One region of the Rhodococcus sp. NS-SX18 genome, then DNA from elsewhere that is predicted to be linked to it. Evidence: riboswitches for the same ligand, from Rfam matches in the RefSeq annotation. Region 1 holds a riboswitch; the other holds the start of a gene.
The links. Region 1 has a riboswitch for cyclic di-AMP ahead of AC2IPW_RS14475 (C40 family peptidase). Riboswitches for the same ligand answer to the same signal wherever they lie in the genome.

Region 1 (5,784 bases):
ACGGTGGGGCGGTCCCCGAGGCGGTACCGGGCGCGCAGTTCCGCGCGAGCTGCGGGATCCGGCCGGAACACCTCGGTGTCCACGCCGGACGGCAGGTGCTCGAGACCGGCACCGGGACCGAACGCCGAGGCGAATCGACCGCGGGTGTACCGGCTGACGTAGGTGACGGCGTCGGTGGTGTCGCCGATGCGGCGCAGCGCCTGCCGTCCGGCGGGCACCATCGACCACCCGACCTCGTGCCCGTGGGTGCTGGCCACGATCCGGCGGGCGCCGGCGCGGCGCAACCCGGGGGCGAGCAGGGCCAACGGCGCCGCAGCGCCGAACCACACGGTCTCGCAGCCGCGGTCGGTCATGAGCTGGGCCGCCCGCCGCGCCACGGCGGGGGTCGGCAACATCAGGGTCGTGGGGTGGCGGACGACCTCGAAGGGTTGCCGGGCGTCGAACTTCACGTGACTGTCCCCGCGCCATCGCGGAGCATAGACGACGAGGTCGTCCGGCGGCACCTGGGCCGCGAACGCTTGCAGATAGGACTGGATCCCCCCGGGCCGGGGCGGAAAGTCGTTGGTGACCAGCAGCGTTCGGGGCATGCGCTCACCGTAGGCGGTGCTGCGGGCGGCCCCGGCAGCGGGTCAGCCGACGGGTGACGGCACCTGCGTTTCGAGCCGGCCCCGCCATCGGTCGACGAGCTGCTCCACGTCCACACCGAGCACGTCGCCGACGGCGGCGTCGAGTTCCCGGGGGTCGGCAGGCCCGGCGGCCAGCCGCCGGTACAGCGCGGTGAGCCGCTCGCTGCCGAACTCCTCGGCGACGAACGTCGCGATCGACCATGCGCTCTCGTACGCCAGGCGCGCGCCGTCGCCGGCGAAGTCGGCGTCCGCGGGCAGCGTGGTCGGCGCCCCGCGCTCGGCGACGACGGCGGCGAGGGTGGGCGCGATCGCGGCGAGATTGCCGCCGGTGCCGCGGTAGCCGACGTAGTCGGCATAGCCTTCGAGGATCCACAGCGGTGACCCGTCGACGGTGTCGGTGCGCGCCGCGACGTGGGTGAGTTCGTGACGCAGGATCGCCCGCAGGCCCGCCCGGTCCAGCCGCTGCTCCGCGGCGGGACTGAAGACGATGCGCTGACCGGTGGTCTCGCCCCGCTCGTGATCGACGGCGTCGGACACCGCGACAGCAGCGATGTCCGCGCCGTTGTAGCGGCTGCCGACCTGGGCGGTGAACTCGTCGTGCGAGGCGGTGACGAGCACGAGGGCGCGGCGGGGCCATCCGGTTCCCCACACGGCGTCCACGGCCTCGACGGCGGCGGCGAGTTCGGCGGCGATGTCGGCGACGAGGGACGAGTGCCCGGGATGGCCCACGACGAGGGACCGGCTCCCGGCTCCGGTGTCCACGGCCCGGACCTCGAGTGGGCCGTAGTCCCACGGCCCCCGCCAGGTGGTGGTTTCCGCGCCCGGCAGCGGGCGGTCGTCGACGAGGTGCCACTGCTCCCCCCGGCGGGCGAGGACCACCGTCACGGGCTTGCGCGTCGGTTCGTCGTCGATCCCTTCGACGGCGTAGCGCAGCAGGACGGTGAGGGCACGGGCCTCGTCGGCGCCGAGCCGGGCCGCCAGGTCGTCGGGGACGTCGGTGCCGAGGTCCGGACCGAGCTCGTAGGCGAAGTCCGCCAGCGGCAACGCGGCGAGGGCCTCCGCGCGGCGGACCTCCGCGTCGAGCAGTCCCGGGCGGGCGCGGGGATCCACGACGGTGGCGAGTACCGCCGGGTCGGCGGTGCGCACGGCCCGGGACCATGTGTCGAGCAGTTCCTGCACGGCCCGGTGCGAGCCCGGTTCCGCCGGGCCGTCGTCGGGCGTGAACGCGAGCGAGAGGCCGACGGCCAGGACCGCGACGACCAGTCCGGCGACGCCGAGCCGCTCCCACCGGCGGCTGCCAGGGGGGCGGGGCGACGAATCGGGCGCGGGCACGGCGGCCAGTGTAGGTCGCGCCCACGACGGCGCCGCGGGGGCGGCGCGGCGGACGTCAGTACCGGCGGGCGTTGTGGAACGGCATCCGGTCCATCGGGGCGACCTTGACCGGCACTCCGTAGGTGGAGGCGTGCAGGACGTTGCCGTTACCCGCGTACAGCCCCACGTGCGAGGCGTCGTCGTAGAAGGTCACGACGTCGCCGGGTCGGAGCTGATCGCGCGGGACGGGGGTGCCCCCCTGCGCCTGGGCCTGACTCGACCGCGGCAGGTCCTTGCCGATCTGCTTGTAGGCCCACACCACCAGACCGGAGCAGTCGAACTCGGAGGGACCGGCGGCACCCCAGCTGTACGGGCTGCCGATCCGGGTCATGCCGGCTTGCAGGGCACCGCTGCCGCTGCCGGGGGCCAGGCTCGACAGGATCTTCTCGGCATCGAATCCCGGGGGGAACGGGGTGCCGGCGAGGGTGGCCTTCTCCTCGGCGCTCAGGTCGGCGAACGCGGCGAGCACCTCGTCGATCCGGACCTCGAGTTCGCTCTGCTGCCGCTGCAGTTCGTCCCGCACGACCTGGGCCTGCTCGGCGGCGGCGCGCGCCTGGTCGGCCGAGCGCTGGGAGGCCAGCGCAGCCTCCGCGGCCGCGGCCGACGCGGTGCGGAATCCCGCGACCTGGTCGGCGGTCTGGTGGGCGATGACGTCGAGCGCCGCCATCTGGTCGAGCAGCTGCTGGGGCGACTCGCTGACCATCAGAGCGAACAACCGGTTGGTGCGGGCGCCGCGATAGTTGGCGACGGCGAGCTTGTCCACCGTGGGCCGGAAGACGGCGAGTTCCGCTTCCGCGGCGGCCAGCACCTCCCGGTCGCGCGTCAGAGCCGCGTCGGCGGCGCGCTGGGCCTCGACCTTCGCGTCGAGGTCGATTCCGGCGTTGTGCAGCGCCTCGGTGGTCTGCTCGGACTTGCGTGACAGCTCGGCCAGCCGCTCCAGTGCGGCGGTGGGGCTCTCCCCCACCGGGTCGGCGCCGGCTGGGGCGGCCACCGAGAACACCGCGAGGAGCACCCCGATCACCAGCGCCCGAAGCGACGGTTTCGTCCAGTCCACCACCACGGGACCAGGTCCTTTCGTTCGAGGTTGCGCACCCGTTACCCGAAAAATCTCGATCAGGTTACGGAAGGGTTCCGGGTCGTGTCTACCCGCCGGTAGCTCCGGCTGCGCCGGGTAGTGCGGCCCCGGAGCGCCAGCGGGGGCGGACCGGCGTCGACCGGTCCGCCCCCGCTGCACTGCGTGACAGTCGTGGAGTCGTCGCTCAGTAGCGGCGGGCCCCGTCGACCGGCATCGAGTTCATCGGAGCAATCTTCACGGGCTGACCCGAGGTCGACGCGTGGATGACGTTGCCGTTGCCGATGTAGATGCCGGAGTGGCCACCGCCGTAGAACGACACGACGTCGCCGGGCTGCAGGGCGGAGACGTCCACGGCCCGGCCGGCGGAGGCCTGGTCGTAACTGGTGCGCGGCAGGTTCAGACCGGCCTGCTTGTAGGCCCACTGCACCAGTCCGGAGCAGTCGAAGGCATCAGGACCGGCGGCGCCGTAGACGTAGGGGGCGCCGAGCTTGCTGTGGGCTGCGTCCACGGCGCGCTGGGCAACCGAGGTCACCGGCGCGCTGAAGGGCGCGGCCGGAGCCGGTGCGGCACCCTGCGGGGCCGGCGGGACGAGGTTGGTGACCTCCGGCGGAAGGGTCACGCCGGCCGGCAGGTCGAACGAGCCGACGCCGGGAATGGTGATCGGCTCCGCGAGGGCGGGACCGGCCGAGACGGTGACCGCACCGAGAGCGAGGGCACCGGCAACGACAGCGCGCCGGACGGTGCGCTTGGAAATCTGAGACGCCACGAGGGGTTTGCTCCATTTCTTCCGTTCGTCCGCCGACCGAGTTAGCTGACGGGTTCGGGCTGGGAAGATCAGCCCTACCCCTCGTTCCGCGGTGACGGTCGGAGGGGATTCACCCCAGAGGACAACGTGGGTCCCCGGCTCGGGCACCCGCTGTGGATGCGCCGATTAGGCGGTGACCGAGCGGCGTCTCCCCTCTGGTGGTTCGACATCCTCACCGCTTGGTCTCGAAAAGATTACGAAATCGCATCGGAGGATGTCGACCTTCGACGCTTCATCGGCCGCAGATTGACGGATATGCCCGATTCGGGCCGCACGACCCCGGCCGCGCGATCACGGAAACGTAACGGTCGGTTCGAGGGCGGCGGCCCCGGCGGCGGTGGCCGGCACGCCCCGGGGCCCGCCACCGGCCCGCTGACACGTCGTCGCAGGTCCCGCGGGCGATCTCCGCGGCGAGGACGCCTGCGACACCGCCCGTCGCGGCGACACGCCCCACCGTGCCACCCGGGCCGCTACCCCGTCGGGGCGGCGCCCACACCCACACGGGTGATCGACGATGTGATCCTCGTCTCGTCGAGCCGGGTCCGGGCCTCCGACCCTCTTTTTCCCTCCGGTTGGTGCCGGATCCCACTCCCCGCGGTGTCGGACCCGGCTCCTACCCTGACGACGTGACCGTGCCCCGACGACCCGACCCTGCCGTCGGGGTGCAGCTCGGGTTCGACGAACTGGACACGCCGTTGCGGGAGACGCTGTTCGTCGTCGTCGACCTCGAGACCACCGGCGGCAGCTCCACGGACGACGCCATCACGGAGATCGGCGCGGTCAAGATCCGCGGCGGTGAAGTACTCGGTGAGTTCGCCACGCTCGTCGACCCGGGCCGGTCGATCCCGCCGAACATCGTCCAGCTCACCGGCATCACCACCGCCATGGTGTGTTCCGCGCCCCGGATCGAGCAGGTCCTGCCGTCGTTCCTCGAGTTCGCCGCAGGGGCCGTGCTCGTCGCGCACAACGCGGGCTTCGACGTCGGCTTCCTGCGGGCCGCGGCGTCCCGCACCGAAGTCGCGTGGCCACGGTTCACGGTGCTGTGCACGGTCAAGCTCGCGCGCCGCGTGCTCGGCCGGGACGAGGCCCCGTCCGTGCGACTGTCCGCCCTCGCCGAGTTGTTCCGCGTGTCCACCACGCCCACGCACCGCGCGCTCGACGACGCCCGGGCCACCGTCGACGTCCTGCACGCGCTCATCGAGCGCGTCGGGAACCAGGGTGTCCACAGCCTCACCGAACTGCGGGACTACCTGCCGGCGGTCACCGCGGAGCAACGCGCCAAGCGGTCCCTCGCGGCACACCTGCCGCGACGGCCCGGCGTGTACCTGTTCCGCGGGCCCTCCGACGAGGTGCTGTACATCGGTACGGCCGTGGACCTCCGCCGCCGCGTGCGCAACTACTTCACCGGTTCCGAGACCCGGCCCCGGTTGAAGGAGATGGTGGCGCTCACCACCCGGATCGACCACGTCGAATGCGCCCATGCACTCGAGGCCGGGGTGCGGGAGCTGAGACTGCTGGCCGCGCACGCTCCGCCCTACAACCGCCGCTCCAAGTTCCCCGCGCGGGGCTGGTGGATCACCCTCACCGACGAGGCGTTCCCCCGGCTGTCCGTCGTGCGGACGCCCGCCGCGGCTCCACCGCATCCGGTCGGCGGCCCCACGGTCGACGCCGTCGGTCCGTTCTCCTCGCGGGCCGACGCCGTCGCCGTGGCCACGACCGTCGCCGAGTTCTGCCACCTGCGGACCTGCACCCGCCGCATCCCCCGCACGAAGCGACACGGCGAGCACTGCCCGCCGGACGCCGTCGGAGCCTGCGCCGCGGCAGCCGCCGGACTGCAGACCCCCGCCGAGTACGCACGGCAAGTGGACCTCGCCCGCGCCCTGCTCCGCGGAGAGGACGACGAGCCG
Region 2 (5,784 bases), 2.0 Mb from region 1:
GTCACCCGGTACACGGTCGCGGCGCCCGCCGACTCGACGTCGGCGACCAGAGCGATGCGGTCCGCGAGTTCGGGTACCAGCGGACCGGGCGCGACCACCGTCAGGTCGGCCTGGACGAGCACGTAGTCGACCGGCTCGGGCAGGACCGCGGCCATCTCGGCGTCGGGGTCGCCGCCGTGCAGCAGCGCCTTACCGGGGGAGGCGAGAGCACCGTGCGCGACGACGGCCAATGCCGTCGCTTCGCGCAGCGTCTCGGCCACCGTGTCACCGCCGAGCCGGGCCGCCCACCGCGGCCGCCGCCAGGCCAGCACGGCTCGCGCCACCTCCGCGTCGGGCGCCGACCCGGGTACCTCGGCGAGCAGCTCGAGCAGCAGACGTCGCTCTCGGGGTGCGGCGGTGGACCGGACCTCGTCGGAGAGTGCGGCGATCGGCTTGTCCGTCGCATCGCGGCGCCCGACGAGCCACATGCGGCGCGGCGCGTCGAGCCACGCGCCGGCGAGCACGGCCCAGCGCTGCGCGGGGGGCGCGTTCGACCAGCCGTCGGCGGCGGTGGTCGGCGCCCAGTAGTCGTCGATGTCCGTGGTCGGCGCGGGCTGCGGCATGCCCCGCGCGATCAGGCCGGCGGCGGCGAGCAGCTCGACGAGCAGTGCGGCGAGCTGCTCGTCCACGTCGACGGTCTTGGCGAGGCGACGCAGCTCCCGCACCCCGAGACCCCCGGCTTTGAGCGCGGGAGCGGGAAGGGCACCGAGCGCGTCGATCAGATTCTCGCAGTGCCGCAGCAGTTCGAGGGCGGCTCCGGCCGCGGTGGCATTGACGTCGGCGACGACGTGCGTCGCGGGCAGCGGCCGGGGCGGGGTGAGGGCTGCGGGGTCGAAAGGCGCCTCCTCCCGCAGCGCCTGACCGACGCGGTGCGGCAGTTCGACGGTCTCGTCGTCGAGCCGGATCAGCAGGCCGGCCGCGATCAGGCGCTGCACGGGCCGGTCGGCGGGGGTGCCCGGGGCGGCGTCGCGGGTCCGGCCGACGGGGGAGGTGCGCGCCAGCGTGTCGAGCAGGCTGCGCCGGGCCGGGTCGAGATCGGCGAGGACGGCGCCGAGTTCGTCGGGCAGCCCGTCGGGGTCGGGACCGCGGCCGAGGCGCCACGGCACCGTCGCCGCGGCGGCCTCGACGACCCGCAGCCCGTCGGCCGGGCCCCACACGAGGGAGAGCCGCCGCAGTGCCTCGAGGGACCGGTCGACGTTCTTGGCCGTGACCCGGCCGGAGAGGGAGTCGAGCAGAGCGCGTCGCGTGACGGGCTCCCGGTCGGCACCCAGCCGGGTCAGGGCCTCGACCACCCCGAAGTCGAGGACGGAGAGCTCGTCGGCGGCGCGGAACACCGACGCGCGCTGCTGTGCGCGGCCGGCCAGGACGCTCATCGTGGCAGGTGGCGGGACCACCAGGTCGGGGCGGGCGCGCAGCAGCTCGCCGAGGTCGGCATCGCGGCGGTCGGCAAGCCAGTGGGCGAGTGACTCCGGGCCGGTCTCCGGCGCGGCGGGGTCGGTGGCGGTCATCGACACCAAGATTAGAGACCTGAAGTGGCTGTCCGTGAACCTGCCTGCCAAAATGAGCGCATGGCTGACAATTCGAAGAAGCAGTACGTCGATCCGGGGTGGCCCAAGGTGGCGGACGGGGACCACGCCGTCACCGAGTTGTCCTCGACTCGTTCCGGCCCGCTGTCCCCGTACGGTGAGGAGATGGAGTTCCCGCTGCCCGTCGACGCCCTCCCGTACACCCATCCCCGCACCGTCATCAACCGCTGATCCGGATTGCGAAGAGCCCCGCACCTGCAGGTGCGGGGCTCTTTCGTGCGGCTGTGCCGGGTGTCAGTTCGGCAGGGCGGCGTTGACCGCGTCGACGAGGTTCTGGTCGACGGCGATACCGGCCTGGCGCAGGGCCTCGAGACCCTGTTCGAAACCGGCCCGCAGGCCCTGGGCCTCGGCGGGCAGGGCAGGCACCTGGGGCACCTCGGGGGCGGCCTCGACGACCGGGGCGTTCTGGACGGTGCCGGCGCTCGTGGACGGGGCGCTGCGCTCCGTCGGCGCACTGCTCAGGCCGAGGCTCGAGGAGCAGGACGGCCATGCGCCCCAGCCCTGGCCGGCCAGCACGCGCTCGGCGACGACGATCTGCTCTTCACGGCTGGCCTGGTTGGCGGTCGCGGCGTACTCGCCGCCGCCGTAGGCGTTCCACGTGCTGGGGGAGAACTGCAGGCCACCCTGGTAGCCGTTGCCGGTGTTGATGGCCCAGTTGCCGCCGGACTCGCACTGCGCGAGGCGATCCCAGTCGGAGTCGGGAGCGGCGTTGGCGGTGCCGCTGAAGGCGACCCCCGTGACGCCGAGAACAGCGCTGGTCAGCGCGAACTTGGCGACGGTGCGGCCGGTGTTGGTGGGTTTGCGATGGCGTCCGCTCATGTCGGTTCCGGTTCCTCTCCGTACGCGCCTGCGAGGTCAGCTGTCGGGTTCGGGCTGAAGAGGTAGCCCGGCCTCCTCGCCGGTGGGCGATTCGGCTTCACCCCGAGGACCGTCGCGTGGCGACGATCCGGGTGCCTCCTGGGAATCGGTGTTCCCTGGGAGACCGTTGGGTCCCCCGCTTCCTGCTCCCGTGGATCGTTCGTCGGGACACCGGGATTCCGCGGAGCAGGATTTGGCGCGACGGACCCGGGGTGGCCGAACCAACCGGCCGGACATGACGGTAACGGCTCGGGACGGTGATTGTCACCAATTGATAACGCCGGGCGTCGCACGCACGATGCAGAGGTGGCCGGTGTGGCGCGATGAAGCCGCAGGTAGGGCCGAAAGTCCATCGCCGGTTCCGGTCTGCGACCTCCCCGTTATTCCCGCGTTATGTGAGGAACGTCACACGTAACCCGGCCGGGTGTCCACCGGGACGATGTCCTTCCCGAGCGGCAGCAGCGAGATCGGCACCATCTTCAGATTCGCGAGCGCCAGCGGGATGCCGATGATCGTGATCGCCATCGCGATCGCCGTCACCACGTGCCCCAGGGCGAGCCAGATGCCGGCGACGACCACCCAGATCACGTTGCCGATCAGCGAACCCGCCCCCGCCGTGGGCTTGTCCACCACCGTCTTGCCGAACGGCCACAGCGCGTACACGCCGATGCGGAACGCCGCGATGCCGAACGGGATGGTGATGATCAGCACGAAGCAGATCAGGCCCGCCAGGAAGTACCCCAGCGCCAGCCACAGACCGCCGAAGACCAGCCAGATGATGTTGAGCAGAATCCTCACGTGCGGTCCCTTCCGCGGGCGCGCCGGCCGGAGCGCAGCGCGAAGGTCAAGGCCAGCACGAAACCGAGCGGCCAGGCGAGAGTCAGCAGATACAGGACCAGGCCCGGCCGGCCGTCGGTGACGACGGGGGTCAGGAAGATCGCCACGACGGCGACGACCCCGACCACGAAGCAGGCCAGCGCGGCCTTGAGCAGGCCGTTGCCCGGTACGGAAGAACTGGAGGTACCCACGCGTTCCACCGTAGTGCTTCCGCGGCCCGGCGCGCCTTCGCCGGACTTTCGGAAGCGGACTCCGCCACGGGTACACTGACGCATGTCTGCGCGTCCCGCACTCGAAGCGGGGCGCGTTGTTTTGCATATCCACTCGTGCCCTGCGGGGCACGGCTGTCGAGGAGCGGGTGAACGCAGTGCCTACCGGCAAGGTGAAGTGGTACGACGTGGAGAAGGGCTTCGGCTTCCTGTCCCAGGAGGAGGGCGAGGACGTCTACGTACGCGCGTCCGCGCTCCCGGCCGGGGTCGAGGGCCTCAAGCCGGGGCAGCGGGTCGAGTTCGGCATGGCCGCGGGCCGCCGCGGGCCGCAGGCCCTCAGTCTGAAACTGCTCGAGCCGTTGCCGTCGGTCCGTCAGGGTGGCCGGCGCGAGGCGGCCCCCCAGAAGCGGCACACCCCCGACGAACTGCACGGCATGGTCGAGGACATGATCAAGCTCCTCGAGGCCACCGTGCAGCCGGAGCTGCGCAGGGGCCGTCATCCCGAGCGCAAGACCGCCCAGCGGATCTCCGAGGTCATGCGCGCCGTCGCGCGCGAACTCGACGCCTGACGCCTGAGCGAGAGGGGCCTTCCGGTGCAGCACCGGAAGGCCCCTCTCGCGTGCGCTGTGGCTCGGAACGCGTGCGCGTTGTGGCTCGGAACGCGTGCGCGTTGTGGCTCAGAACGTCTGGATGGCCCAGACCGGCGCCTGCTCCCCGGTCGCGGGCAGCTGCAGCACCACGTTCAGCAACTGCGCTCCGGGATCGGACGGCACCGTCACGGCACGGGCCTGACCGGGCGTGTAGTCACGGAACCCCTCGAAGATCTCACCGGTGCGCGGATCACCGTAGGTGACGTTGAGCCGCCAGTCGGACTCCGCGATCTCCGACGGCAGCGACAACTGCAGCGGCATGCCGGCCGGAACCTCGAGCATCACCGCCTCGAGGCCGGCGCACGTGCCGTCGGCGCTGCACAGGCCGGGATCGACCGTGACCGTACGGCCCTGCGCATATGCCGTCACCGTGGGCAGGCTCGGCGGTGCCGACCGGACGAGGGAGACCACGACCGCGGTGAGCCCGCCGATCGCGATCAGCGCCACGACCACCAGGATCGCGATCGTCTTCTTCGTCCGGGGCTGCAGTCTCATCGGGTTCCGTTTCTCGTCGTACGTCCGCCTGGCCGCGGGATGCGACCGGTGGTCTCCTGGGTGGCGTGTTCCGGGCGTTTTCCTCCGAAGCCCGGAACGACGGTGCCTCCACGGTAGGTGAGGATCGTCTGCGTCAGCCCGAGGGCCAGCACGACCGTGATCACGGTGAACCCGAGCCAGTACTCGGTGGGCAGCAGCACCCCCAGCGCCCCACCGAACACCCAGCTCAGTTGCAGCACCGTCTCCGAACGACCGAACCCGGACGCGATGGACTCCTCCGGGAGGTCCTGCTGCAGGGACGCATCCAGCGACACCTTCGCCAGGGCGCTCGCGCAGGCCCCCACCAGCGCCACCAGCGCCGCGGTGAACAGGCTGCCCGTCGCGGCGGCCAGCGCCGCGACCACCGTCACGGCCGCGGTGCAGCGCACCACGATCAAGGCCGGCCGGCCCAGGGTGAGTCGCGCGCCGGTCGCGTTGCCGGTGAAGTTGCCGACGGCGGCGGCCGCGCCGACCAGGCCCAGCATCGCGGCCTGGACCAAGGGCTCGTGCTCGGTCCTCGACTTGGCGACGAAGGCGATGAACAAGGTCAGGAAACCGGTGAGCACCCGGATCGTGCCGTTACCCCACAGTCCGGTGAGCACGGCCCGTCCCAGCGGCTGGCGACGGCCCTTCCCGCCGCCGGTGGCGCGCCCGGGTGCCGCGACCTTTTCGGTGCGGGCCTCGGCACCGTGATACGACAGCGTGGCCGGCACCTCACCCTCGGTGACCTCCACCCACGAGGGGATCCGCATGCTCAGGTACGCGCCGAACGCGGTGATGACGGCACACAGCCACAGGGCCCCGGACGAGCCGAACAACCAGGCCGCAGCGGCGGCGACCGCCCCGGCGCCCATCGTGCCGCCCACCAGGCCGAAGACCGTCAGCCGCGAGTTCACCCGGACGAGATCGATCTCGGGTGGCAGCACCCGCGGTGTCACCGCCGACTTGAGCACGGCGAACGATTTGGACAGCACCATCATCGCGAGGGCGGCGGGGTACAGGCCCCAGCTGTCGAAGTTGAACACCAGCACCACCGCGAGCACGGTGCGGGCTGCGAACGAGGTGGCCAGC

Region 2: another riboswitch for cyclic di-AMP. It lies ahead of AC2IPW_RS05450 (transglycosylase family protein); the one in region 1 lies ahead of AC2IPW_RS14475 (C40 family peptidase).

What each region holds. Positions count from the first base shown of each region.
Region 1 covers NZ_CM170633.1:3,143,466-3,149,249, forward strand. The annotation lists gene AC2IPW_RS14460 (glycosyltransferase family 4 protein) at 1-587, opposite strand, end outside; gene AC2IPW_RS14465 (gluzincin family metallopeptidase) at 630-1,958, opposite strand; gene AC2IPW_RS14470 (NlpC/P60 family protein) at 2,014-3,057, opposite strand; gene AC2IPW_RS14475 (C40 family peptidase) at 3,257-3,838, opposite strand; cyclic di-AMP (ydaO/yuaA leader) riboswitch at 3,853-4,020, opposite strand; gene AC2IPW_RS14480 (DEDD exonuclease domain-containing protein) at 4,510-5,784, shown strand, end outside.
Region 2 covers NZ_CM170633.1:1,174,185-1,179,968, forward strand. The annotation lists gene AC2IPW_RS05440 (helicase-associated domain-containing protein) at 1-1,547, opposite strand, end outside; gene AC2IPW_RS05445 (hypothetical protein) at 1,608-1,796, shown strand; gene AC2IPW_RS05450 (transglycosylase family protein) at 1,860-2,444, opposite strand; cyclic di-AMP (ydaO/yuaA leader) riboswitch at 2,454-2,677, opposite strand; gene AC2IPW_RS05455 (YccF domain-containing protein) at 2,889-3,281, opposite strand; gene AC2IPW_RS05460 (hypothetical protein) at 3,278-3,520, opposite strand; gene AC2IPW_RS05465 (cold-shock protein) at 3,688-4,098, shown strand; gene AC2IPW_RS05470 (DUF2771 family protein) at 4,207-4,674, opposite strand; gene AC2IPW_RS05475 (MFS transporter) at 4,671-5,784, opposite strand, start outside.